3 regions of the Paenibacillus vortex V453 genome follow, and region 1 is predicted to be linked to each of the others. Evidence: riboswitches for the same ligand, from Rfam matches in the RefSeq annotation. Region 1 holds a riboswitch; each other region holds the start of a gene.
What was found. Region 1 has a riboswitch for thiamine pyrophosphate ahead of PVOR_RS04780 (ABC transporter substrate-binding protein). Riboswitches for the same ligand answer to the same signal wherever they lie in the genome.
Positions count from the first base shown of each region.

Region 2: it holds a riboswitch for thiamine pyrophosphate, as region 1 does, so the genes downstream of both, PVOR_RS26055 (ECF transporter S component) here and PVOR_RS04780 (ABC transporter substrate-binding protein) in region 1, are expected to answer to the same signal.
Region 3: it holds a riboswitch for thiamine pyrophosphate, as region 1 does, so the genes downstream of both, PVOR_RS20860 (YkoF family thiamine/hydroxymethylpyrimidine-binding protein) here and PVOR_RS04780 (ABC transporter substrate-binding protein) in region 1, are expected to answer to the same signal.

Region 1 covers NZ_ADHJ01000009.1:176,690-184,616, reverse strand. The annotation lists gene PVOR_RS04790 (GGDEF domain-containing protein) at 158-1,687, opposite strand; gene PVOR_RS04785 (VOC family protein) at 2,008-2,397, shown strand; TPP riboswitch at 2,571-2,682, shown strand; gene PVOR_RS04780 (ABC transporter substrate-binding protein) at 2,796-3,827, shown strand; gene PVOR_RS04775 (thiamine-binding protein) at 3,915-4,208, shown strand; gene PVOR_RS04770 (ABC transporter permease) at 4,205-4,960, shown strand; gene PVOR_RS04765 (ABC transporter ATP-binding protein) at 5,019-5,858, shown strand; gene PVOR_RS04760 (TatD family hydrolase) at 5,952-6,767, shown strand; gene PVOR_RS04755 (aspartyl-phosphate phosphatase Spo0E family protein) at 6,792-6,968, opposite strand; gene PVOR_RS04750 (extracellular solute-binding protein) at 7,153-7,927, opposite strand, start outside.
Region 2 covers NZ_ADHJ01000049.1:99,589-107,515, reverse strand. The annotation lists gene PVOR_RS26065 (SDR family oxidoreductase) at 55-906, shown strand; gene asd (archaetidylserine decarboxylase) at 967-1,770, opposite strand; TPP riboswitch at 1,936-2,048, shown strand; gene PVOR_RS26055 (ECF transporter S component) at 2,140-2,769, shown strand; gene PVOR_RS32910 (ATP-binding cassette domain-containing protein) at 2,762-3,169, shown strand; gene PVOR_RS26050 (ATP-binding cassette domain-containing protein) at 3,138-4,439, shown strand; gene PVOR_RS26045 (energy-coupling factor transporter transmembrane component T family protein) at 4,436-5,242, shown strand; gene PVOR_RS26040 (TetR/AcrR family transcriptional regulator) at 5,466-6,035, shown strand; gene PVOR_RS26035 (DMT family transporter) at 6,040-6,399, shown strand; gene PVOR_RS26030 (LysE family translocator) at 6,547-7,143, shown strand; gene PVOR_RS26025 (AraC family transcriptional regulator) at 7,151-7,927, shown strand, end outside.
Region 3 covers NZ_ADHJ01000037.1:646,144-654,070, forward strand. The annotation lists gene PVOR_RS20845 (carboxypeptidase-like regulatory domain-containing protein) at 208-2,310, opposite strand; gene PVOR_RS20850 (hypothetical protein) at 2,288-2,641, opposite strand; gene PVOR_RS20855 (RNA polymerase sigma factor) at 2,634-3,176, opposite strand; TPP riboswitch at 3,360-3,462, shown strand; gene PVOR_RS20860 (YkoF family thiamine/hydroxymethylpyrimidine-binding protein) at 3,551-4,153, shown strand; gene PVOR_RS29810 (YjcZ family sporulation protein) at 4,225-4,320, opposite strand; gene PVOR_RS20865 (nucleotidyltransferase domain-containing protein) at 4,436-5,134, opposite strand; gene PVOR_RS20870 (class I SAM-dependent methyltransferase) at 5,278-6,000, shown strand; partial or broken gene PVOR_RS20875 (methyl-accepting chemotaxis protein) at 6,193-7,447, shown strand; gene PVOR_RS20880 (histidine phosphatase family protein) at 7,734-7,927, opposite strand, start outside.

The DNA.
Region 1 (7,927 bases):
AATATGATTTCTTTGCATTTTATGGATTTTATATCGAAGTTATGACCTGTTTTATGAGAAATGCGCAAGATTCGTGCAATGATAGGGTTTTAATCTACAAAAATCGACTTATATTGCTTTTAACAACGCATTGTCGATATTTCTGGTTATCCATCCCTTATTCAATCTTCTGATCCAAAAGCTGCAGCTGCATCGTCCGGTCCACATCGAAGTGCCAGCGGGCATTCCGCTCCTTCGCGGCATACATCGCTGCATCCGCACGGCCAATGAGCTCCTGATCGTTCCGGGCATGATCGGGATACACGGCAATACCGATACTCGGCGACGTTCTAACTTCATATCCCTCCAGTTCATAAGGCTCGCTGAGCAGCATCCAAATCTCCTCCGCCATCCAGATCAGCTCCTGATCCTCCCCGGCCGACTGGATCATCACGGTGAATTCATCTCCCCCTAGACGGGACACCAGAATCCCTTTGGATTCCAGCGACTGAAGGCGGCATGCAACCTTGCGGATCAACAGATCTCCGGCACGGTGGCCATAACGATCATTCACCTTTTTGAAACGATTCATGTCCATGTAGAGAAGCCCTACCCGCGATCCTGTCCGATCGGCCTCTAACAAGGAGCTGGACAGTCTTGCGTTGAAGTAACGACGATTATACAATCCCGTCAGATCATCCCGGTGAGCAAGCGATTCGCTCTGCCTCAGACTTTCATGCAGTCGATGTAACAAGCGGTCATTCTCATACTGGATCAGGATCTGGCGGAACAGAATCAGAATGACGCACAGGGATAGACCGGTAAACAGACCGTTCCAGCCACCGAACCGCTGCGCCATGAGGGCAAACATTCCGCCCAGCACGCCATATGGAAGCAAATATCTGACAATCAAGGTTCCTACAGGACGCGGTTCCCTCTCTTTCACCGTTTGATTTCCGGTATCGGGAGCGGGCTGTGCACCTGCAGAAGCAATGAAAAACACAGATAACGTATGTAAAGGATCAAGATATGCACGAACTTCGAGATTCACGAAATGGACGAGATAAAAGTGCAGAGCATCACCCATAATATAAGCGCTTCCGCCAAGACTTAATGAAATGACCGCCCATTTCCCTAATTGCCTGGTATTAAAATACAACACCACGGTAAAGAAAATAAGTACCATTCCGCACAGCGGAAACAGCATATCCACCCATACGCTTCCCGTCCCCCCCGAATACGTACTGTCCTGAAGTTCGGGCTTGATTAAATACTCCCAGCCCACCGTCATGAACGTTACGCCAACGATGACGATATCCAGCATAAACCGCAGCCCCCTAAGCGGGCCTTGAACATGCCGGAACAAATAGATGAGGCAGCTGGCGAACAGGATCACTTCCAATCCCCAGAAATAGCTGGATATCTGGAAAGCGCTCTCTTTCCCGAACCCGAAAAAAAAGGAGGAGACGATCCGGGCCGCTGCATCGGCCATCAGTCCGATACTTACCATAAACCAAAACCTGCGAAGATGTGCCTTATAACGCCGGCTGACCCGAATTAAATACACGGAGGCGGCCATAGGAGCAATAATGACTAGCACACGCTGAAGCGATAAAGCATCAGGCATCCACAGAACAGTCATTATCTGAATAAATGCATATATAATGGCGAGTCGAATCCACAGATGATCTGCTGGAGTTGGACTCATAAGCACTCCCCCTTGGCAAAAAGGTAAGCTTGTACACGATGGATGATTTAGGTCTTTTGAATTAAGCTCTCTATTCCTCATGATACTTTTTACCCATCCAAAAGTAAAGACGAGGAAATCAAAGAAAAATCATCTATCCGGCACATCGCTAGAAGATCTATATAATGAAGTTTTTCTACTGGACGGGTGTACTTCAAATGCAAGGACTACACTCAATTAAACACGTGAAAACCTGAAAAGTTACTATATCAATCACCTACTTGACGTATAGGAATCATATGATATTATTCTTCATATCTTATACGAACCGGAAAGGGTGTATGGCAGTGTCACAGAAACGATTGGATCATGTTGGTATTGTAGTCCGAAACCTGGAAGCCACGATAGCGTTTTACACGTCGGTAGTCGGCCTTGAACTAAAGAATCGCCTGACTCATACCAATGGGGTCATTCAACTCGCGTTCCTCGGATTTAATGGAAGTGACGAAACGGAAGTCGAACTTATCCAGGGTTACAGCGACTCGCTGCCTTCGGAAGGAACGGTGCACCATTTTGCAGTCAGTACGGATGATATTGAAGAAGAGTATGCACGCGTCCAAGGACTTGAAGTTCCTCATCTGGACGAGGAAATCGTCACTCTCCCGAACGGCTATCGTTATTTCTTCGTGCATGGTCCCGAAGGGGAATGGATCGAGTTCTTCCAGCGTTAACCCGCACGCAGCACGGTATCCAACATTTCATCTCTTAAAATGTTCATATGCTGAACTCTTGGGCTGCCTAAACGCGGTTCCCTACATAAGGCCTGTCCTGTTCATGACCTTTTTCGAAAACTAGACAGGTCTTGGTGTTAGGACTATAATAACGGATGTACTGATCGAAACTTCATAAATATCGGGGGAGCTGGAATTTAGCCGGCTGAGAGTGTATCCGCTTTGATACTGACCCTTACACCTGATCTGGGTAATGCCAGCGTAGGAAGCCAATGTTTGCGGCAGCCATATTTGCCGTACTATACACTTACGCCGTCATGCGTCCTGAGATTATCGGGGCGCTTTTTTTGTGGAGTTGCGAGGTAATAGAAATAGAACTCATAAGGAGAGAAGACACGATGAAGAAGGGAAGATGGGTCCCCCTGCTTCTCGCTTGTGTCCTGCTGATGGTTGCGGCCGGATGCGGTACAGGCGGACAGAACAAGAACACAGGCGCTGAAGGAGAAGACGCCAAGAGTCCTGGGAAACTCCGTGACGTGCAGCTGATGCTCGATTGGTCCGCCAATACCAATCACACGGGTCTGTATGCAGCGAAGGAGCTCGGATATTATGAGGAGGAAGGGCTCAACGTCCAGATCGTCCAGCCGGGAGCCGGTGGAACGGATACGCTGGTCGCATCCGGTAACGTGCCGTTCGGCATAAGCTATCAGGAAGGGGTAACCCTCGCCAGAACGCAAGGCTTGCCGCTCGTCTCCATTGCGGCGATCATTCAGCATAATACATCCGGCTTTGCCGCTCCCAAGGACAAAGGGATCGTGAAGGCTGGAGATTTCGAAGGTAAATCCTATGGCGGCTGGGGCTCCCCCGTTGAGGAAGCTGTCATGAAATCCATCATGGAGATCGACGGTGCCGATGTCAGCAAAGTCAATATGGTCAACATGGGCGATGCCGATTATTTTACTGCCGTCAAACGCGACATTGATTTCGCCTGGATATTCTACGCCTGGACGGGCATCGAAGCCGAGCTCCGCAATGAGCCGCTTGATATGATCTATGTGAAGGACTACTCTGACCAGCTCGATTATTATACGCCGGTCATCGTGACCAACGAGAAGCTGATCCAAGAGGACCCTGAGCTTGTCAAAGCCTTCATGCGGGCTACTTCCAAAGGATACAACCATGCTATTGAGCATCCTGAGGATGCAGCAGCGCTGCTCTCGAAGGCCGTGCCTGATCTGGATGCCGAGCTGGTTCTGGCCAGCCAGAAATGGCTGAGTCCCCGCTATCAGGATGACGCGCCTCGTTGGGGTGAACAGAAAGCCGAAGTATGGTCGGGGTATGCCGACTGGATGTTTGAGCGCAAACTGCTGGAGAAAGAGCTTGATGCAGACCGCGCGTTCACCAATGATTTTTTACCGGAACAACCATAAGGTCTTTTCTATTAAGAAGAGAGTCGGCCTGACAGCAGGCTGTCTCTCTTTCATAATCATATCGCTGCACGAAAGGATGGATTATATATGGCGAACACCCTCTTGAGCATTCAAGTGATACCCCGGACGCCGGGTGGACGGGACAGCATCCCTTATGTGGATGAAGCGATCAAGGTTATTGAGGATTCGGGTGTGAAGTACGAGGTCCATGCACTGGAGACAACCATGGAAGGAGAACTCTCCGAGCTGCTAAAGATCGTCGAGCGCATGCATGAGGCGCTGGTGAATGCGGGAAGTCCCAGCATCATATCCCAGGTCAAAATTGCACATCATCCGAGCGGCATCAGCATGGATAAGCTGACTGAGAAATATCGTCCATGAGAAGCTGGTGGAGCTCCGTCTGGCCGCCTGTTGTGGCGGTCCTCTTCTTTTTGCTGGTATGGCAGGCGGCGGTATCGATCTTCGATATCGAAAAATTTATTCTGCCTGCGCCAACGGCGATCGGATCCGAGGCAGTTACCGGTGCTGCCGGTCTTTTCCAGCATACATTAGCCACCCTGCAGCTAACCTTGATCGGGTTTATCATCGGAACAGCAATCGGACTTGTGATTTCACTGGCTCTGCATATGGTGCCTTTTCTCAAAACAGCTCTTTATCCGCTTCTGATTCTTAGCCAGAATGTACCGACTATCGCCCTTGCGCCGCTCCTCATGATCTGGTTCGGCTTCGGCATGCTGCCCAAGGTTATTGTGATTACCCTGGTCTGCTTCTTCCCGGTGGCCGTTGCGGCTCTGGACGGGCTCGCCCGAACCGATCGCACCATGATGAATTACATGCAGATGGCGGGGGCTACATCATGGCAAATCTTTACCAAGCTGGAGCTGCCTCATGCCCTTCCCTCCATCTTCTCCGGGATTCGGATCGCGGCCACCTATTCCGTCATGGGTGCGGTCATCGGAGAATGGATCGGCTCCGACCGGGGAATCGGTTACTACATGATGCTGCAAAAATCCGGCTACCGCACGGATCGGGTATTCGTTGCGATTCTGGTCATCGTCCTGCTCAGCCTGCTGATGGTTCTGCTTATCACCCTGCTGGAGAAACGGCTGATCCGTTGGAACCGGAAAAGCTAATGCCCAGCAGTCATGGGCCAATACACGATCATCCTTAATGAAGGAGGTATTTCGCGATATGACACAACAAGTTGCTCCGCCGGTCCAGGGTGGGCTTAATCCCCCCTCCGTGGAAGCCTCTCGAACGCCTGCGCTGGAGGTACGAAACCTTCGGAAAACCTTCCGCGACCGACGCAGCGAGGTTCATGTGCTGGATGACCTTGCGCTTCAGGTACAGCCCGGTGAATTCGTCTCGATTATCGGGCCGTCAGGCAGCGGAAAAAGCACACTTTTCCACATCATCGGTGGCTTAACGGCTCCTGATTCCGGCTCAGTCTTCATGGATGGTCGTGACGTAACGGGAAAAAAAGGGCTCATTGCCTACATGCCTCAGCAGCCTGCCCTGTTCCCTTGGCGAACGGTGGAGGACAACGTGCTGCTTCCCGAGGAGCTCAGAGGAACCCAGAAGGCCGTCGCCAGGGCAAATGCCCGGCGCTGGATGGAACGGGCCGGACTTGCCGGCTTCGAGAAGGCGTATCCGCATACCCTCTCAGGAGGGATGCAGCAGCGGGCCGCCTTCCTGCGCGCATTGATGAGCCCGCAGGAAGTGATGTGTCTGGATGAGCCCTTCAGCGCACTCGATGCACTGACACGCAGTGATATGCAGCGCTGGCTGCTCGATATATGGGAGGAGACGCGCCGTTCGGTGCTGATGATTACCCATCATATTGAGGAAGCACTTCTGCTCTCCGACAGCATCTATATTCTGTCGGCGCGGCCTGGGGCCATTTTAAAACGAATCGAGGTCCCGTTCCCCCGTCCACGCCGTGAGGAAATTCTGCTGGATCCATCCTTCATCACGCTGAAAACCGAAATATCCGCCATGATGCGGGAGGAGCAGCAAGAACGCGGACAGTAACAACGTTAACCGTAAACAGAATAATCATTCATCATCCAGCTTCCATCAATGCCACAGAGCTTCGAGAAAGCTTGGTAGAAAGGGTATGTAACGATGAAATCACTAACGCAAACAGGGGCCGGAGCTCCACTGTTAGACACCCACATTCATCTGGACCGTTATTCGTTATCCGATCAGGAAGCGATTGTGGCGGATATCCGGCATAGCGAGGTTCAGAGCATCATCTCTGTCTCTATGGATCTGGCTTCCTGCAAACGGAATCTGGAGCTGTCCCGGCTGTACGGAACAATGGTACGGGCTGCATTCGGTTATCATCCGGAGCAGCCTGTCCCCTCCTCTGCTGAAACGAAGGCGCTGCTGGACTGGATGGAAGAACATGCCGATGACATGATTGCCGTCGGTGAGGTGGGTCTCCCCTATTATGCAAAATTAGAAGCTGAATCCGAGGGCCGTTCGTGGGATAACCGTCCATATGAATATCTACTGGAACAATTTATTCTTTTTGCGAAAAAGCATCATAAACCTGTGATTCTGCATGCTGTATATGAAGATGCGGAAACCGCATGTCGCTTGCTCGAAAAATATGGCGTCACCCGTGCCCATTTCCATTGGTTTAAGGGCTCTCGTGACACCTTGCTGCGGATGGCGGGTAACGGATATTATATCTCCTTTACGCCTGATATCCTGTATGAAGATGAAATTCGTGAAATTGCTCGCCTATACCCCGATCATCTTGTTATGACCGAGACCGATGGACCTTGGCCGTTCGAAGGTCCCTTTGCCGGGCAGATGACCCACCCTCGGATGACCTCCGCCGTTGCCGCTGCCTGGGCAGAGCTTCAAGGGGTATCCGTGCTTGCGGCGCGGGAGCGGTTATACGAGAATGCCGTACGCTTATACGGCCTATAAGAAAACCTACGCCAAGTCGATTGTTCAAGCAATCGGCTTGTTCTCTCTAAGGACTCGATTATATTGATTAATCAGTTCGTCGAGCACAATCGATTGTCTGAGGACTTTGGGATGATTAAAATCACGATACCGCTGCTTTATCTTGTGAAGCTTGTGCCGCTCTCGCTCGATATCAAACTTTATGCCTTCCTTCGTTTCCATGACTTTATGTCCTCCCCTCATGTAATATTTTATACTTTAATGTAAAATTATAGGATGTATGATATTAGACATCAAAGACTTAACATGAGGGGCTGTTTTCGATATTCATGCCTCTAGAAAAACATCCGCGAAAAACCCCGCAATGCGTGAATTCACACGCATAGCGGGGTTTGGGATCACTCCATTATTTTGCAAACTTCTCTTGATATACCTTCGTCATCTCTTCCGTAATTTCCGCCATTTTCGGATCATTTTTTATCGTCTCAATCAATTTATCGTACGACTCAACCGGTTCTTTCCCGGTGATGACCATGACACGCATATCCTCCACTTTCTTGGAGATTTCTGGATAGTATTTGTTATAGGCTTCCGAATACAACTCTCCCGAAGGATTCGGAACCTGCACCGTCTTGCGCTCCGTGACGATGTCTACGTTCCGTGTGTATACTTCATCCGGCATCCCTACCGCGTTGATGGCCATGTCGTCACTTACAAGGTGAATGAAATTGTTCAGGTTGCCGTCACCTGTCTTATCCTTGACGGCCTGCGGCGTTGCAACCTTCTTTCCGTTCTCGACCGTGTAATGGACGCCTTCAATCCCGTAGGTCAGCATCTCATTTCCTTCCGGGCTGTAGCCATAGTCGAAGAGCTCCAGAATTTTTTTCACTTTTGCCTCCGGCACTTTCTTCGGAATCAGGTACACTCCATAGTACGGAGATCCTGAAGGCGTATACTTCACTCCGTTTGGATTCTCCAAGTAGGCAAGCGGCATCAAATCAGCCTTGGGATCCACATTTTTCACCGCTTCGCCAGTTACCCACGCATGGTTCATGGACATGCCGCCTACCCCTGCCTTGGCACTTCGCATCGTATCCATCACCTGCGAGAACTTCATGATCGCAAAATCTTTGGGGAACAATCCTTCTTCATAGGCCTTTTTGATCCACAACATGGCCTCC
Region 2 (7,927 bases), on a different contig from region 1:
GGTGATGGGAGTGACGTTGTTGGTGGCAAGTACGGAATATGTGGTGAACCGTTGGTGATTGCAGGGACAGGAAAAGTGGCATTGGTGACGGGGGCCTCCAGCGGCTTTGGGCTGCTTATCAGCCTGGAGCTGGCGCAAGCGGGATATGATGTGGCTGCAGGGCTTCGCAGACCGGAGGCGGCTCAAGAGCTGATGACCCGCGCGGAGCAGGCGGGTGTTGCAGAGCGAATTCATCGGGTTCGATTGGATATATGCGATGAAGAGCAGGTACGGGCGGTTGCCCTGCATTTGGAGCAGCGGTTTGGTCGATTGGATGTGCTGGTGAACAATGCTGGTGAAGCGGTAGGCGGAATGGTGGAGGAAGTGCCGCTGAGTGGGTGGAGAAGACAGATGGAGACGAATTTCTTCGGAACGGTATCTGTGACACAGCACATGCTGCCGCTGATGCGCCGGACCGAGAATTCCAAGATTATTCTCATGAGCAGCATCAGCGGCGTGGTCGGCTTCCCGGGTTATGGACCGTATGCTTCCTCCAAATTTGCGATTGAAGGATTCGGGGAGAGCCTGTCGCTGGAGCTTATGCCCTTCGGCATGCACGTTGTGCTGGTTCAGCCAGGTGCTTATGGCACACCGATCTGGAATAAGAGCTTTGGTGAATTAGAGGTGAAGGAAGGGTCACCCTACAGCGACATGCTGAAGGGTGTGCTGGACTATTCCGAGCGGACAGCCAGGGGAAGCGGAAATCCGCTGGAGGTGGCGAAGCTCGTGGCAAGGATTGCCTCCATGTCCAAACCGAGATTCCGATATAAGCTGCCCCAAGGCACGCGTATAACCGCATGGATTAAGGGATTGCTGCCGGACCGGTGGTTTCAGCAGATGATTTATCGGATGCTGGGCAGACGTTAATCATTCATGCTGCTAATGATCGAATGCCTTAACTTGTCATGTGCGCTGGGGCGGCAGGAATTACCCTTTTTTGGCCGTGGAGGGGTGCAGCAAACCGAGTAATTCTCCCATTTTTACTTTGGAGCCGGGCTCCAGGTCGCCGCGAGGGCTAAACGTGCCGTTCTCCGTCAAAAGCACAACGGTAGAGCCGAATTCAAAATACGCGAGTTCATCGCCGATCTGCCATTTCTTAACGCTCTCATCGGCGTAACGGATGCTGCTCACGTTCATTGCGCCCACCTTCACCACGGCAACTTCTCCGAATTCATGGGCAATGTAGGTAATGAGACGCTCATTGCGGCTCAGCACAGTTCGGATATGGGTCATCGCAAAGTCATTCACGGGGTAAACCTTCCCCTTCAGATGCTCGCTTTCCGCCTGAACACCGGTTACGGGTGAATGGATGCGGTGATAATCTGTTGGGCTTAAATACAATACGAATGCATAACCGTTTATATAGTTTTCCATTCTCGGGGATTTCGCGAGCAGCTCGCTCAGGGTGTAATCCTGTCCCTTGACACTCAGAATGGTGCCGGCATGAATGGCGCACATTGCTGAAATAGTGGCATCGACAGGGCTTACCATGGCATCGACGGTGTCATCGATGGCACGCAGGCCTATTTTTAACCGGCGGGAAAAGAACTCGTTCAATGAGCGGTATTCGTGGATCTCTTTCTCCGCTTCATGAGCCGGAATTTGATAGATTCGTATAAATGCAGGTATTAGATGACGGCTCAGCCGGCTGTGGGAACAATGCCCCATCATTCGGGACAACCATTTTCGGGAGGAGAGCTCAGTCATCAGACGCAGCAATTGTTTAGCCATGTCATTCTCCTTTGTGCATAGGTGTAAGCAATATAACGATGGTGGAAAAGCCAATCACTCTGATATTGACATAGAATGAGATGGAAATCAATAAATAGCCATATTTGAAAAAAGGTTCTTGCAAATTCTGGAGCGGACCTGTATTTTAAAATTAACATAAAACCGAATAGGGAATACGGGGGCTTGAGTGAATCAGGCTGAGATTGCAGCTATTATCCGCTGTTGACCGTTAATCTGAACTGGGTAATGCCAGCGTAGAGAATATCCGACCCTGCCTACATAGGGCCTATTTTTCCGTCTGCGCGTTTTTCCAGACGGTTTTTTGTTGTGTTTACACAAAAATAGCGGTGGAGAGGGGTACAGGTTGTTATGGGAACATCAATGCAAGAGAAGTTGGGGGTTCAGCCCAGAAGAGGGCTGCGGTTAAGCGATATTTTGGTGACGGTGCTGGTATCGCTTGTGTTTGGCGTGATTTATCACTTCTGGGGGTCGGTCTATAATCTTTTTAAACCGTTGTTTTTTGAAGCGGATGAGCTGCTCTACGGCATGTGGTTTGCGGCAGCTACGCTGGCTTATTTGTTAATTCGCAAGCCGGGCGTGGCCATCATCGCGGAAGTGGCTGCGGCCCACGTGGAGGTGCTGTTTGGCAGCGGCTGGGGATTGACTCTATTGTTATATGGCTTGATTCAAGGACTGGGGGCGGAGTTGGTATTCGCGGCGCTCCGCTATCGGAGTACCTCAGCGTGGACCTTGGTGATTGCCGGGGCCGGAGCGGCCATCGGTTCGATGATAATGGACTTCTATTACAGCTATACGGACGATCTGCAGACATGGATGTTCCTGGCCAAATATGGTATGCGGGTAATCAGCGGTGCAGTTATTGCAGGTCTGTTAATGCTGCTCTTGGCCAAGGCGCTGGATCGTACAGGCGTAACGTCACTGCTGCGTCCCGCGTCGAAGAAGGATTACGAAGCGCTGGATGATGCGCGCCATGTCTAATGCCACGGTAAGCCTATTTCCGGCTCAGTCCGCTGAGGTTCAACAGGAGCAGGCTGTGCAGGTGGAGGGACTGCGCTTGAAGTATCCCGGGGAAGAGAGGCTGATGTTCAAAGATCTCTCGTTCTCGGCAGCCCGTGGGGAAAAGGTGCTGCTGCTTGGTCCGAGCGGATGCGGCAAATCCACGCTGCTCCAGGTGCTTAGCGGAATGATTCCCCGCGCTACGGAAGTGCCAATGAAGTGTGAGGCACAGATTGTCCCGCGCTCCTGGGGATACGTATTTCAAGACCCGGATACGCAGTTTTGCATGCCGTATGTGGATGAGGAGCTGGCCTTTGTACTAGGAGAATCTGAGTATTCCCCGAGACGAGATGAAGGAACGGATGCAAGCGGCGCTGCATGAGGTGGGGCTGAATTTGGAGGAGCTTCATCTGCCGATCGGCCATCTGTCGCAAGGGATGAAGCAGAGGCTGGCGCTGGCTTCCGCCCTGCTGCTGGAGCCGGAGGTGCTGTTCCTTGACGAGCCGTCCGCACTGCTTGACCCGGAAGGACGGGAGCAGATCTGGGATGCGGTGAAATCCGTATCGGAAGGACGTACACTGATCATCGTCGAGCACCGGATCGAAGAGATGGCGAAATACGTGGATCGTGTCGTTCTGTTCAGTCCGGATGGCGTTATTCTGGGCGATGGACCGCCGGCGGCAGTATTTGCTAAGTATGAGTGCGAGCTTAAATCCTATGGAATCTGGTATCCCGGCGTGTGGGAAGATTATGCTCAGACCCGGGCCGGCCGGGAATTGTTTGCTCCGGTTGATGCCTATGGCGAAGATCTGGGGAATCTCCTGCACGAGGCTGCCCTGCCTTACCCTTTAGATGGGGAGCCTGTGATCCGTTTAGAGGATTTCAAGGGACTGAGATGGGATAAACCTGTGATTTCTCTCCCTTCGGCAGAAGTTTATCGGGCAGAATTTATTGCGGTGGTAGGGCCGAACGGAGCGGGGAAAAGCTCGTTTCTTCTCAGTCTGATGGGACTGCTGCGCGCGCAAGGGACCTACGTGCTCTGCGGGGAAGAGGTTGTGCAAGGCAAGGCGAGAAAGGTGCGGAAGAAGAGAGAGCAGCAGCTCCGTCAAATCGGATTCGTGTTTCAGAATCCGGAGCTTCAGTTTCTGACGGAGCGTATTGGCGACGAGGTTGTTTACTCCTTGCTGGTGGATAACATGCCTGCGGAGGAAGCGAAGGCCCAAGCCGATCGCTGTCTCGAACGCTTCGGACTAAGCGGAATGGAGAACAGGCATCCCTATCAGCTGTCAACCGGTCAGAAGCGGCGCTTAAGCGTTGCCACTGCGATGGCCAGACAGCCGGAAGTTCTGCTCCTGGATGAGCCGACCTTCGGTCAGGACGCGCGGAATACGTTTGCGATTCTGGAGATGTGCGAGCGGCTGCGCCGCACGGGAACCGCCATTCTCATGGTGACCCATGAGATGGAGATTGCGCAGCGGGTCGCCACGCATATATGGGAAATTCGGGAAGGTCAGCTGACCTCGAGCATGGCTTCACCCCGATTGTGTACCGGTGCGGAATCCCGGCAGGAGGATGATGGATTGAACCGGGCCGGAGAATCCTACGATCCCTCCTCCGCAAGCGCAGCTCACCTCACGGGGGTGAATTCATGAATATATGGAACCCTGTACGGATCACCTGGCTGCACCGGGCCAATCCGGTGGTGAAGCTCGGCCTTATTTTTGCCCTCTTTTTCATGACGGTGCTGACCCATGATCTGGATTTCATGATGTATCAGGCACTGGTATTTATGGTCTGTCTGGTGGTGCTGAGTGGGGTTAAACCGTGGAAGATGCTGCTCTTCTTCATTCCGTTTCTGCTTGCCTTTATATCTTCGTCCTCTTCCATGATGCTGTTCGGCAAAGGGGAGACTCTCTGGTGGGAGTGGGGGTTGTTCCGGGTATCGGAAGAAAGCTTCTACCGGGGACTGCATCTGGGGTTTAAGGGGATTGCTTTTGCCTCGGAGGGACTGCTCCTTGTAACGACAACGTCCTCCGTGGATTTATTCTACAGCCTGATGCAGAAGCTGAGGCTTGCGCCCAAGTATGCGTACAGCTTCATGGCTTCGATACGGCTTCTGCCCATGGTGTGGGAGGAGTTTGTGATTCGCCGTCAAGCCTTGAAGGTAAGGGGAGTTCGCCCGATTCGGGGCGTGCGCGACATGGTCAACCGTGCGGGGATGTACGTGGTGCCGCTGCTGGCGCAGAGCATCCGCCGGGCACACCGGGTGGCTGCGGCAATGGAGGCGAAGCAGTTTAACGGGGACCAGGTGAAGGCCCGGACGTATTATTATCCGTCACGTTATTCGCGGTATGATCTGCTGGTGATCGGCTTGCTGGCGGCCGCAGCCTGCTGCGCTTATGTGGCAGCCGGGTATTTTCCGTGGTTCGGGATTGGCGATGTGCGCTTTGATTAAGAAGAATTCATTTTGCAGCAACTAAGCCCGGGATATCCTGAAGGGTCTTTATGGACCTTTTGGGATATCTTTTTTTGGTGAGATTTCAAGGCTATACCTGAGTGTGGAACAGGCCATTCTTCATATTTTTGTAAGGATGTCTGGATTTAATGCCGAGTTTGGCGTTATAATACTATTGGTACTGATATAGTATTTATAGTACCAGAAGCGGGGGAGTATTCACTTGCGTGAGCGAATATTGAATGAAACGATGCGATTGATTCAGCGGCAGGGCTTCACCTTCACCGTTAGTGACCTGGCCCGAGAACTTGCCATCAGCAAACGGACGATTTATGAGCATTTCTCTTCCAAGGAAGAGATTGTTGAACATATCATTGATGGAATGATCCGGCATATCCAGGAACAGGAACGTGACATTGCAGCGGATGAGGAGCTTACCATTCCGGAGAAGCTTCGCCAAATTCTGATCTGTCTGCCTCAGGAGATGGAGAAGATGGATTTGGGAATGCTGCCGGATTTGAAACGGTCGCATTATCCGCAGTGGGAGAAGCTGGACACCTTTTTCAGAGAAGAATGGGGTATTGTCAGCGAGCTGATGGAGCAGGGGATGGCGGAGGGAAGTCTAAAGAGAATCCATCTGCCGGTGTTCATTGATCTGTACCTCGGGTCGCTTCATCAGATTTATGACTCGAGAGCGACGGTTAAGCATCAATTGCCGCTGGGAGAACTGCTGGAGTCCATCATGGACATATTACTGTTTGGCATCGCCGCGGATAAACGGGAGGGGGCGTAAGATTATGCATTGGTTGTATTTAGGTTTGGCGATTGTGTTTGAGGTGGCGGGTACCCTGAATATGAAACTGTCGGAAGGGTTCAGCAAACCGCTGCCCAGCGTGCTGCTGGTTGTATTCTACATCTGCAGCCTGAGCTTTCTGACGCTGAGTCTGAAGCAGATTGAAATCTCGGTGGCATATGCGATTTGGTCAGGTCTTGGCATTCTTATTATTACGCTTATCGGATATATGTTTTTTGCGGAGCAGATCAATGGATTGAAGGTCTTCTCCATCCTGCTTATAATTGCGGGTGTAGTGCTGCTGAATTTGTCAGGCAGCGCGCATGCGCAGGAACAGCCAAGGATTCATCAGTCCGGCAACTAAGTGCGTCAACCATATAGGATTCTTAGAGAAGAGCTGTGCCCAGTGCTTGGTGCGGCTCTTGTTCTGCTGCAATAATGTACTATGCCCCGCAGCGCAACCGGCTCTATAATGGCAAAGGAAATTCCTTTGTAAGGAGCTATCATCATCATGAACCTTTCGTCGTTTTTTATTTACTGTGTCATTGTGGCGTTCTCGCCGGGGCCAGCGAATATCGTCATCTTGGCCTCTGTTCAAAATTCCGGCATGAAAAAGACGCTGCGCTACATTGCCGGAGCATCGATTGCCTTTTTCCTATTAATTGTCGCTTCGGTTGTGTTAGGTCAATTGCTGACGTCCAGCATGCCTTTCATTCTGCCGGCGCTGCGAATTGCGGGCTGCCTGTTTATGCTGTATCTTGCGTATCAAGTGTATACCATGGATGTATCCAAGTCGTCCGGTAACCAAACGACATCCTTCACATCCGGTTTTCTTATGCAGTTTCTCAATCCGAAGGTGGTGCTGTTCACCCTCACGGTTATTCCGAGTTATGTCATGCCATATTATACGGCAGGCCCTGTCATCTCTGCGTTTGTTGTTGCGGTATCACTAATCGGGCTGTCTGCGTACATGACCTGGGCGGTGTGCGGTAGCCTTTTTCAAGGAATTATGCAAAAATATCGGAGAACGACCAACACGATTCTGGCTTTGTTTCTGCTGTATTCGGCAATCGTCGTATCTGGCATACCGGAGCTCATAAAGGGGTGATGGAAAGATGGAGCAGTTTATCTATAAAAAAGCGGTAGGCATTACGGCGCTGTCCGCGAGCCTGACTGATTTTAAATACAAAAAACATTACCACGAGGAGTATGCCCTTGGCGTAACCCTGCGCGGCATTCAGAAATACTCGCTGGATGGCAGTCAGCAGGCTTCCTACCAAAGCGGGGTGATGCTGTTCCATCCGGAGCAGAATCATGATGGCTGGTCGCAGGAACGGACGGGTATCGACTATGTCATGATCTACATCCATCCTGAGCTGTTCCTGGAATTGATCGAGAAGAAGGATATTGTCCGTTTTCAGTCCCCGGTTGTGTATCATGCCGGACTTCGGCAAAGCATCCTGGACGTGACAAAGTCGATTTTCACCGGTCAACCGGAGGCAATGAGCAGCGAGCTGCTGCTGGGTTTGGCGGGACATTTTAACGAGCATATTCTGAACCCGGACGGCAGGAGGGACACCATCTTTACCCGGAAGGCAAAAGAATTGATGCAGGGTCACCTGGACCATGTTCTAAGGCTGGACGAATTAAGCGGGGAGTTCGGGATGTCGAAGTATCAGTTCATCCGTTCCTTTAAAGCGAATACGGGGCTCTCGCCTTATCAGTACTATCTGAACTGCAAAGTGGAGCGCGCCAAACATCTGATCGAGGACAGCAGGGATGTCTATCAGGCTGTTACCCAGTGTGGCTTCACGGACCTTGCCCATCTGAACCGGCATTTCAAGAATGTGTACGGCACAACGGCGTTTGACTACATGTCCCACCTGGATAAG
Region 3 (7,927 bases), on a different contig from region 1:
ACTTGGATAGGCGGCCTTTTTTCATACAGACACTTTATCCAGCAGTGAAACTGCGACTCTACTTAATCAACATGTAATAAGGCCTGAAGGAATGGCTTGATCTCTTGGAAGTCCTCTCCCGGCGTCCACAACTGAATGGCATCCCGCTCTCCGCTCATGCCCCATTGCAATTTCTCTTTCAGTATCTCGGTATAGCCTGAGTTTCCCTCAGATTCGATCGAGCATTCGCTCCACCAGAACAGCCCAATCCGTATCGCTTGACATCATGCGCTCCGGATATTTCCGGGCCAATTGCAGCGTGCTTTCCAGCGAACCGCTGTGCAGCATATGAACGGCGAGGTAATTGCCGATAAAACGGTGGGATTTATCCTGTCGGATCACCCGCGCAAACCATCTCTCCGCCTCCTCCAGCCTGCCCTGCTTCATAAGCGCTGTTGCGTGGAGAGAATCGGTATAGGAATGATCCTCGCTTTCGCTCCGTACAGAGGAGTACCGATCGAATGCCGGATTGTAACTGTCCCAATCTTCATTATTATAGAAGTAATTCGTCAAATCCATCAGGTAGCTTGGTGCCGGATGCCGTTCGATCATCTCCTGCAGGGTGGATAAGGTTTCCTCTGAACTTCTGTTATCTACATCCTTGGACAACTGATCCTTGATCTGTTGCAATCGGAGTTTCATCCTTAAGCTGTGAATATCTTCTGGATGCGAGCTCACATTATCGTTATAGGCCGCGAGCGCTTCATCATATTTACGTTCGAGTACCAGCTGGTCCTCCGGCGTCAATTCACGACCTTTTAACAAGAAATACGGTAAATAACCCATGGTGCTCTCATTGAGCCGGTAGCCGCTGCTGCTTGTTAACTTCGTGCCGTCTTCCTTGTAAGCATCCACCGACCAGAAATAGGGAGCCTCTGGGTTGGAGTAACCAAGCACACTCTCAGGTGCAACGGTCGTCCAATCATACGGATCCTCGTAGGAAAGTCCGATTCTGAGATCATACAGATCCTGAACAGCAACCCGCAGCGAATTCCCTTCAATATAGTTATCCATCGCCGTCATCATCGATCCGCTGCCAAATTCGATACCAACACTCAGTTTATAGTAGGCGGCTTCGGGTATAGCCTCCCATTCAAAATAGATCATGTCGCCGCGTATCTCATCATGGTTTACTGGAGTTGTCAATTGAATCAATGGCTGCAGCGTGACATCAATCCGTCGTGTCGATTCCGGGGCGACCTCCACCCAATCCCCCGATTCTACAGGCCACGTTCTGCCATTGATTTGTTCATAATTCAAACCAATGCCGAGTTGATACCTGCCGGGCTCTACACCCTCGAAATGATAGCGACCGTTCGCGTCTGTCAGCATTTGGTACGGTTCGCTTAACAGCAGACTGTGATTCAGATCGTTGTTTTTACGTAAAAATACACCTGCGAATGGAATCGGATCCCCCTCACGATTTCGCAAGGTTCCGCTTACCGTTGACAAGGTCTCTCCGTCTAAAATCCTCTTCAGCCGTCCTTTCAGCTGATTCGCCCGTTTTGAGATATCCGAATTTGCAAAGTTCCCGCCGGACCCTTCTGATATCCGATTCAACACGTCCATAGCGGCTTGGGGGCTCCCCCGACGCAGGAGCATTTCCGAGTGATATAAAAGGGCCTTACTATGGATGTCCTTCCAATCTCCAGAAAGGACTTTCGCTAATCGCTCATATTGCAGCGCCGCCTGATCAGGCTGGTCCAGCCTGTCATAGAGGCTCGCAAGCTCCAGCACCAATTCATGCTGATAGGAATAAAGAACAGGCTCCGGAGAATATCCGCTGCTCAGATCCCCGAACTTTTGGATAGCGGTTTCCAATATATCCGCTGCTCCCTCCACATCACCATTCATCGAATAATGCTCCGCAAGGTCTATTGCGGCATATTTCATATATTCTCCGGCTGGCGCTCCCAGCACATATTGATTCAGCAGCGGCAAACGTTCATCCTCAGTAAAACGAATCTGCTGATCGGCGCTTCCTCCTGTGCTGGTGAACCCCGGACTAATAAACACATCAAACCGATGAGCTAGCTCTGTTGCTCTAGGCACAATCACATACTTCTCGATCATCTCCCATTTCCGGTTGCTGCTGCTTTCTTCATGAATAAGGTCAATGACTTTGGCTATCCCCTCAGCTTGGCCTTGTTCAATCTGCTTCTCCGCAATCAGCAGCCCTATTCGAGGGGTGAGCATAGATACCATCATAACAAAGAGGATTAAACCCGAAACCCCAAACACCAGGTGTTTAATCTTGACCCGAATTTTCAAGTCTGGCCACCATCCTCTCGTACTGATCCTTCCAGTAATAATTCCCCCCGGCTTCAAGCAGTTCATTGCTCACCTGCAAGGGCACGGAAACAGCAGGTTTCACAATTGCTTCCCTCCATAACAAACCTCCGAGCAGCAGAACGGCCGCTGCTGCGCCAAAATAACCAATTGCGGCAGCAGAAATTTCTACTTCCTTATTCCACAAGGAAGACAAACGTTCGCGGCTGGATTTTGGAAATGTGCGAGAAATCACCTTCTCTGCGCCTAGGAATCGAATTTCCTCCAGCTCCTGCTTTAGTTGTTCGGCCATTTCCTGTTCTTCGCTACGCATCGCTCTCCCCCTTCTCGACAACAATCTGCCGGAGTTTATGCCGCCCTCTCATTAAACGTGCCTTAACCGTGTTTATATTCAGCTGCAATTGCGCTGCAATTTCTTGAACACCCAACTCATTATAATAATAGAGCGTCATCACTTCTCGGTATGTATAGGGCAGCTGCTGCACTGATTTGATCATTTCAGCCTCACGCCAATGGACGCCCAGCATTTCATCCACGGCAGGTACACTTTCGTTTACATGCTGGTCCATCCTCGGCATGGGAAAAATATGACGCCAATCCCATTTTCGCTGCCGCATCCGGCATCGATTCACTGCAATTCGGGTCAACCAGCTACGAAGTTTGTCGCCGTCACGAAGCTGAGCGATATTCTCGAACGCCTGGATAAAGGTATCTTGAACGGCCTCTTCAGCCGCTTGACGGTCACGCAGCAGCAATACCGCCGTGCGAAGCAGATAATCTCCATACTGTTCCATCAATTCCCGGAGAGCCGCCTCTTCTTTTTGTTTTAAACGCTGTATGACATCCAGGCCATCTCCCCCCCTCTATAACTATGATGCGTCTGGTCTTTCATCGGTTGCATCAATTTGGATCAATGTCGAAAAAAAAATCGAATGATTGAAAATCTTCCGGCAAAACGATACAATAACACAAGCAAGAAACCTTTGTCTTCCTGAACTGGCAATAGTTCCGGAACCAACTGCATATCATGTTGGCTGTACTAGGGGTGCCATGTGCTGAGAGACGGCGTGCTGCCGTTAACCCTTATCACCCGATCTAGGTCATACTAGCGTGGGGAAGTGTAGCATTTATGTTTATACTTTTTCACGTAGGCATAACTGCACTTTCTTCACGGGGTGCGGTTTTTTTGCGTGGATTTATATCATAGGGGAGGATAACAACAATGAGTGAGCTAACATGTGGAACCAGTCGCATCGTCGGATGCCGATTCTCGGTGTTTCCGATGACTGACCGATTTGTGGAAGTCATTATGGACGCGCTGAAATCCGTCAACACGGGGAAGGTATGGATTCAGACGGATGATGTGAGCACCTGTATTCGTGGACGGGCGGAGCATGTATTTGATGTAACGAGGGCGATTTTTGCTTATGCGGCAGCAAGCGGTGTGCACACCATCTTTAACGGAACTTATTCTATTGGCTGCCCTGGTGATACGGAAGCCGATGTATATATGTCAGAGGATTCGGAGCGTTTGAATCGCGAGATTGGGAAGAATGCCGATATAGATACAGCCAGCCAATTTGCCCTTTATCCACTGGGTACAGACCATTACATGGATGTTATCTATAAAGAGGTGCATCGGGCTAAGGAAAAAGGAACGTTCGCCGGAAGCGTTCACTATGCCAGCCGGTTGGACGGCTCCATCTCCAAGGTGTTTGAATCCCTCGAAGATGCGTTTTTGCATGCGATCCAATCGGACAGCAGTCACCTTGTCATGACCGCAGTCGTGTCTGCACACAGTCCATCAGCCAAGCCAAGACCGTGATCACTTCTATATAACAGGCAAAAGCCCGGCGCATGCCGGGCTTTTGCGATTTGCTCCAAGAGCTTGACGAATTAAACCCAAGCACTCGAGATAATTACGAGCAGGATGAAGAGAACCAAAATAATACCTACTGAATTACCCCATCCACCACCATATACTCCGCTCATGAAGATCCCTCCTGGATTTAAAGAATGACGTGACCGAATCACATGATTATTGTATTGGTCGTGGAAGGCGAACGTCACGGCTAATGTACCTCTCTTATTGCTCACCCGTCAAAATCTATTCCTCATAACCCACAAGAAGCATGCCCCCGAACGGGTTCAGCACTTGCTCTGTGAATGCCAGAAGGAGGGAGGGATCGTCCTGTCGATACATCGCTGAAAGCGAAACCTCCAATTGATCTCCCAATGCCGTGCTGAATCGGTGGAACAGCCGAAACAGCATCTTGCCTTCCCCTGTCCATTCCCCATTCACTCTAAGTACAAATTCGCAAAGTACCGTCATGATCTTTTGCACCGTAAACCATTTCTCGCCATCCCGCTTAGGATTCTTCAAATCCTGCACATATTCCGTAATCATGTAACGGTATTCATCAATATCGGTTTGCATCCATGGCATCGGTCCGTAATTCAAATCATGCTGGGCCTCTGCGCGGACTGCTTCTCCTTCCGGCAACGAGCGCAGCACCTTACCCTCCGCTGTGATCCGCTGCAATGTCGGATTGGCTGCCATCACGCCCTCGTCGAAGTATTCACGATAGGATGACAAAGACAATATAAACAATTCCACAATCCATCCATCCGCTTCCAGGGTCTTTCTCCGCATCTCATCTCCGTCCCGCTCAAGGATGACGATGTCCAAATCAGATTGCTCGTTATGTTCTCCTCTGCTTGCGCTGCCGCCAAGCACAGCTAGCAAACAGTCGGGATAATGACGGTGGATAACACGCTCTGCTGCCTCCATCGGTTCCTTCTTCATGGCTATTTCCCCCAGTAGTTCTCATAGCTCCCGAAAAAAAGGGCTCAAAATATTTAATTCAGCAAAAACCCCAAACGTACCTTAATCATATGGTAAATAAACGATTACCCTCATGTTGACTACAAGGAAGAAGGGAAGATGAAATGAACTACATTCAAATGCTATCCAGATTAGGTATGGGCAGTGCGCATCCGGGCGGATTCGAGGCTACCTTAAGAATGCTGAAGAATTATCCGATTGAGCCAAACAGTCGTATTCTGGAGGTTGGCTGCGGAACAGGCAGGACAGCATGCCATCTTTCGGAGATGGGCTATCAAGTCACGGCCATAGATCTCAATGAGAATATGATTAAAAAAGCACGCACCAGAGCCGAAGCCATGAAAATGGACGTGCAATTTTTGCAGGCTGATGTGTGCGAGCTGCCTTTTGAAGACAACCAGTTTGATCTGATTATGGCCGAATCAGTCACCGTATTCACGAATACGTCGAGATCACTCCCTGAATATTATCGCGTTCTGGATCAAGGAGGCGTTCTGCTGGACAGAGAATTGCTGCTGAATAAGCCAATGCCTGAGCCAAAGCTCAAGGAGCTGCTGGAATTCTTCGGGATTCCGAATCTGATGCTGCGGGAAGAATGGGCACAATCCTTGCTGGCTTGCGGTTTTAAGCAGGAGGAAATTCTGGAGTATAACCACTTCAACGAACAATTGAAGGAAGAGCAAACACGTCATCTGGATACATTTGAGCAGCGCGATAAAGGACTTCTGTTTGATGTAACGTTATGGGAAACGTTATTCAAGCATGACCGGATGATCCTGGATAACACCGATTATCTCGCTTCCGCCTTATTCCGTGCCGTAAAATAATATTGCTGCGTATCTATGCAACGAGAGGGGATTTGTCTGTTGGCTAGTTAGCTGCGCTTCCCCTCCCCTTCCAAAACATCAGTTCTTTCGACCCATTTCAACACTTTTTGTCAATTCGTTATATCTAGTTCAGCCCGGCGATGCTATAATCATGGTAAATATATCCTATGTTGTCGAGGAGGACTCATTCTTATGGCATGGTTCAACAGACTCCCAATCTCACAAAAAATTACTGCAGCCTGTTATCTTATTGCCGCTTTATTTGCGGTTCCAATGCTGCTTGCGTTTATTCTAATGGGCAAAGCAATCATTGGCGTGGTACTTGTCTTGGCTTTAATTGGACTTACCCTTCCTCTTTCTCGCGTTATTGAGAAAACGCTTACGAATTCATTCGCCGAAATTTCCAGCGTTTCTGCCAAAATCGCCAAAGGCGACTTTACCTTCCAGGTAGAAGAGGTTGGAGGCATGAACGATCTAAGCCGAACCTTCAACAGCATGGTGGACAAGCTTCGCAAAATTTTACAGGAAACCTCGGACATTACCCGCAAGGTAATGACATCAAGCCGAAGCATTTCGAATAAAAATCAGGAGCTTATTCAAGTGATGAATCAAGTATCCCTCTCCTCCAACGAGCTGGCCGTCGGTGCGAACGAAATCTCGGAGGACGTATCGGAGATGACGCATTCCATCCGCGAAATCGAAGAGAAGGTCAGCAATTATACGCACTCCACCCATGAAATGAACGCCCGTTCTATCGAAACGCTGGGACTCGTTGAGCAAGGAAGAGATTCCGTAGCCAAACAATCCGCGGGGATGCAGCGAAATATCGACGCCACCGGAAAAGTCTCGGAATCCATCGATGCACTGGCCAAGAGCGCCAGAGGGATTACCAAAATCACCGAAACCATATCCGAGCTTGCCGATCAGACCAACTTGCTGTCCTTGAACGCCTCCATTGAAGCGGCCAGAGCCGGCGAGCATGGTGCAGGCTTTGCCGTTGTTGCCCAAGAGGTCCGTAAATTGGCCGAGGAATCCACTTCCTCCACCCGCGAGGTATTTAATCTGGTACGGAGCATTGAATCGGATGTCAAACATGCAGCACAGAATATTAAGATCAATGAAGAAGTCGTACGGCAGCAAACCGAGATGATCCGTGAGGCGGAGCTGGTGTTCATGCAGATTGTAAACAGCGTGCAGTATATTTCGGAGCAGATCGCAGCTTTCTCCAAGGAGAGCGAGTCCATGCTGGAGAGTGCGCAGAACATCTCTTCGGCCATTCAGAACATATACTGCGATTACGCTAGCAATCCGCTGCAGGAACAGTAGCTAGGTATCTGCTTCCATGAACGAAGGGATTTCGTCTATCCAGAAGATGGCTGAGGAAGCCGAAGCGATGAATAATGCCGTCTTCCAACTGCAGAAGACCATCAATATTTTCAAATTCTAAAAAGTATAACGTCTATTTTTTATTCGTCTATTCTACATAAGGAATTTAGTTAAGCTGTTATTTTTATAAAAGCAGAGGGGGTATCCCAAAAGTCACTTGACCTGAGGGAGGCCCCTTTGTCTGTTATGAGTACGCTGCCGCTGCGGAACGAAGCATTCCTCTAATCGCTGTTGCCCTCCAATATCCTGAATTCATCTTATGGTAAAATGGAATTCCGACCCACTATTTACGAAAGAAACGGTTTCTTTGTACATTCAATATACTATGGACCAACTTGAGCTTCTTGTTAGACTTCACACCATAGCCGCGATATGTTCACGAGTTTTCCCTCTTCAAATTCGGCTCGGTATATGTCCGGCATACTCGTTCCCTGCCAGAATTCATAATCGAACCGCTGATCGTAATGGTGCAGCATTAATGTCATAATGTCCCCATGAGTACCCATCACGACATTCTTGCCTTTGTACGTATCCAGAATTC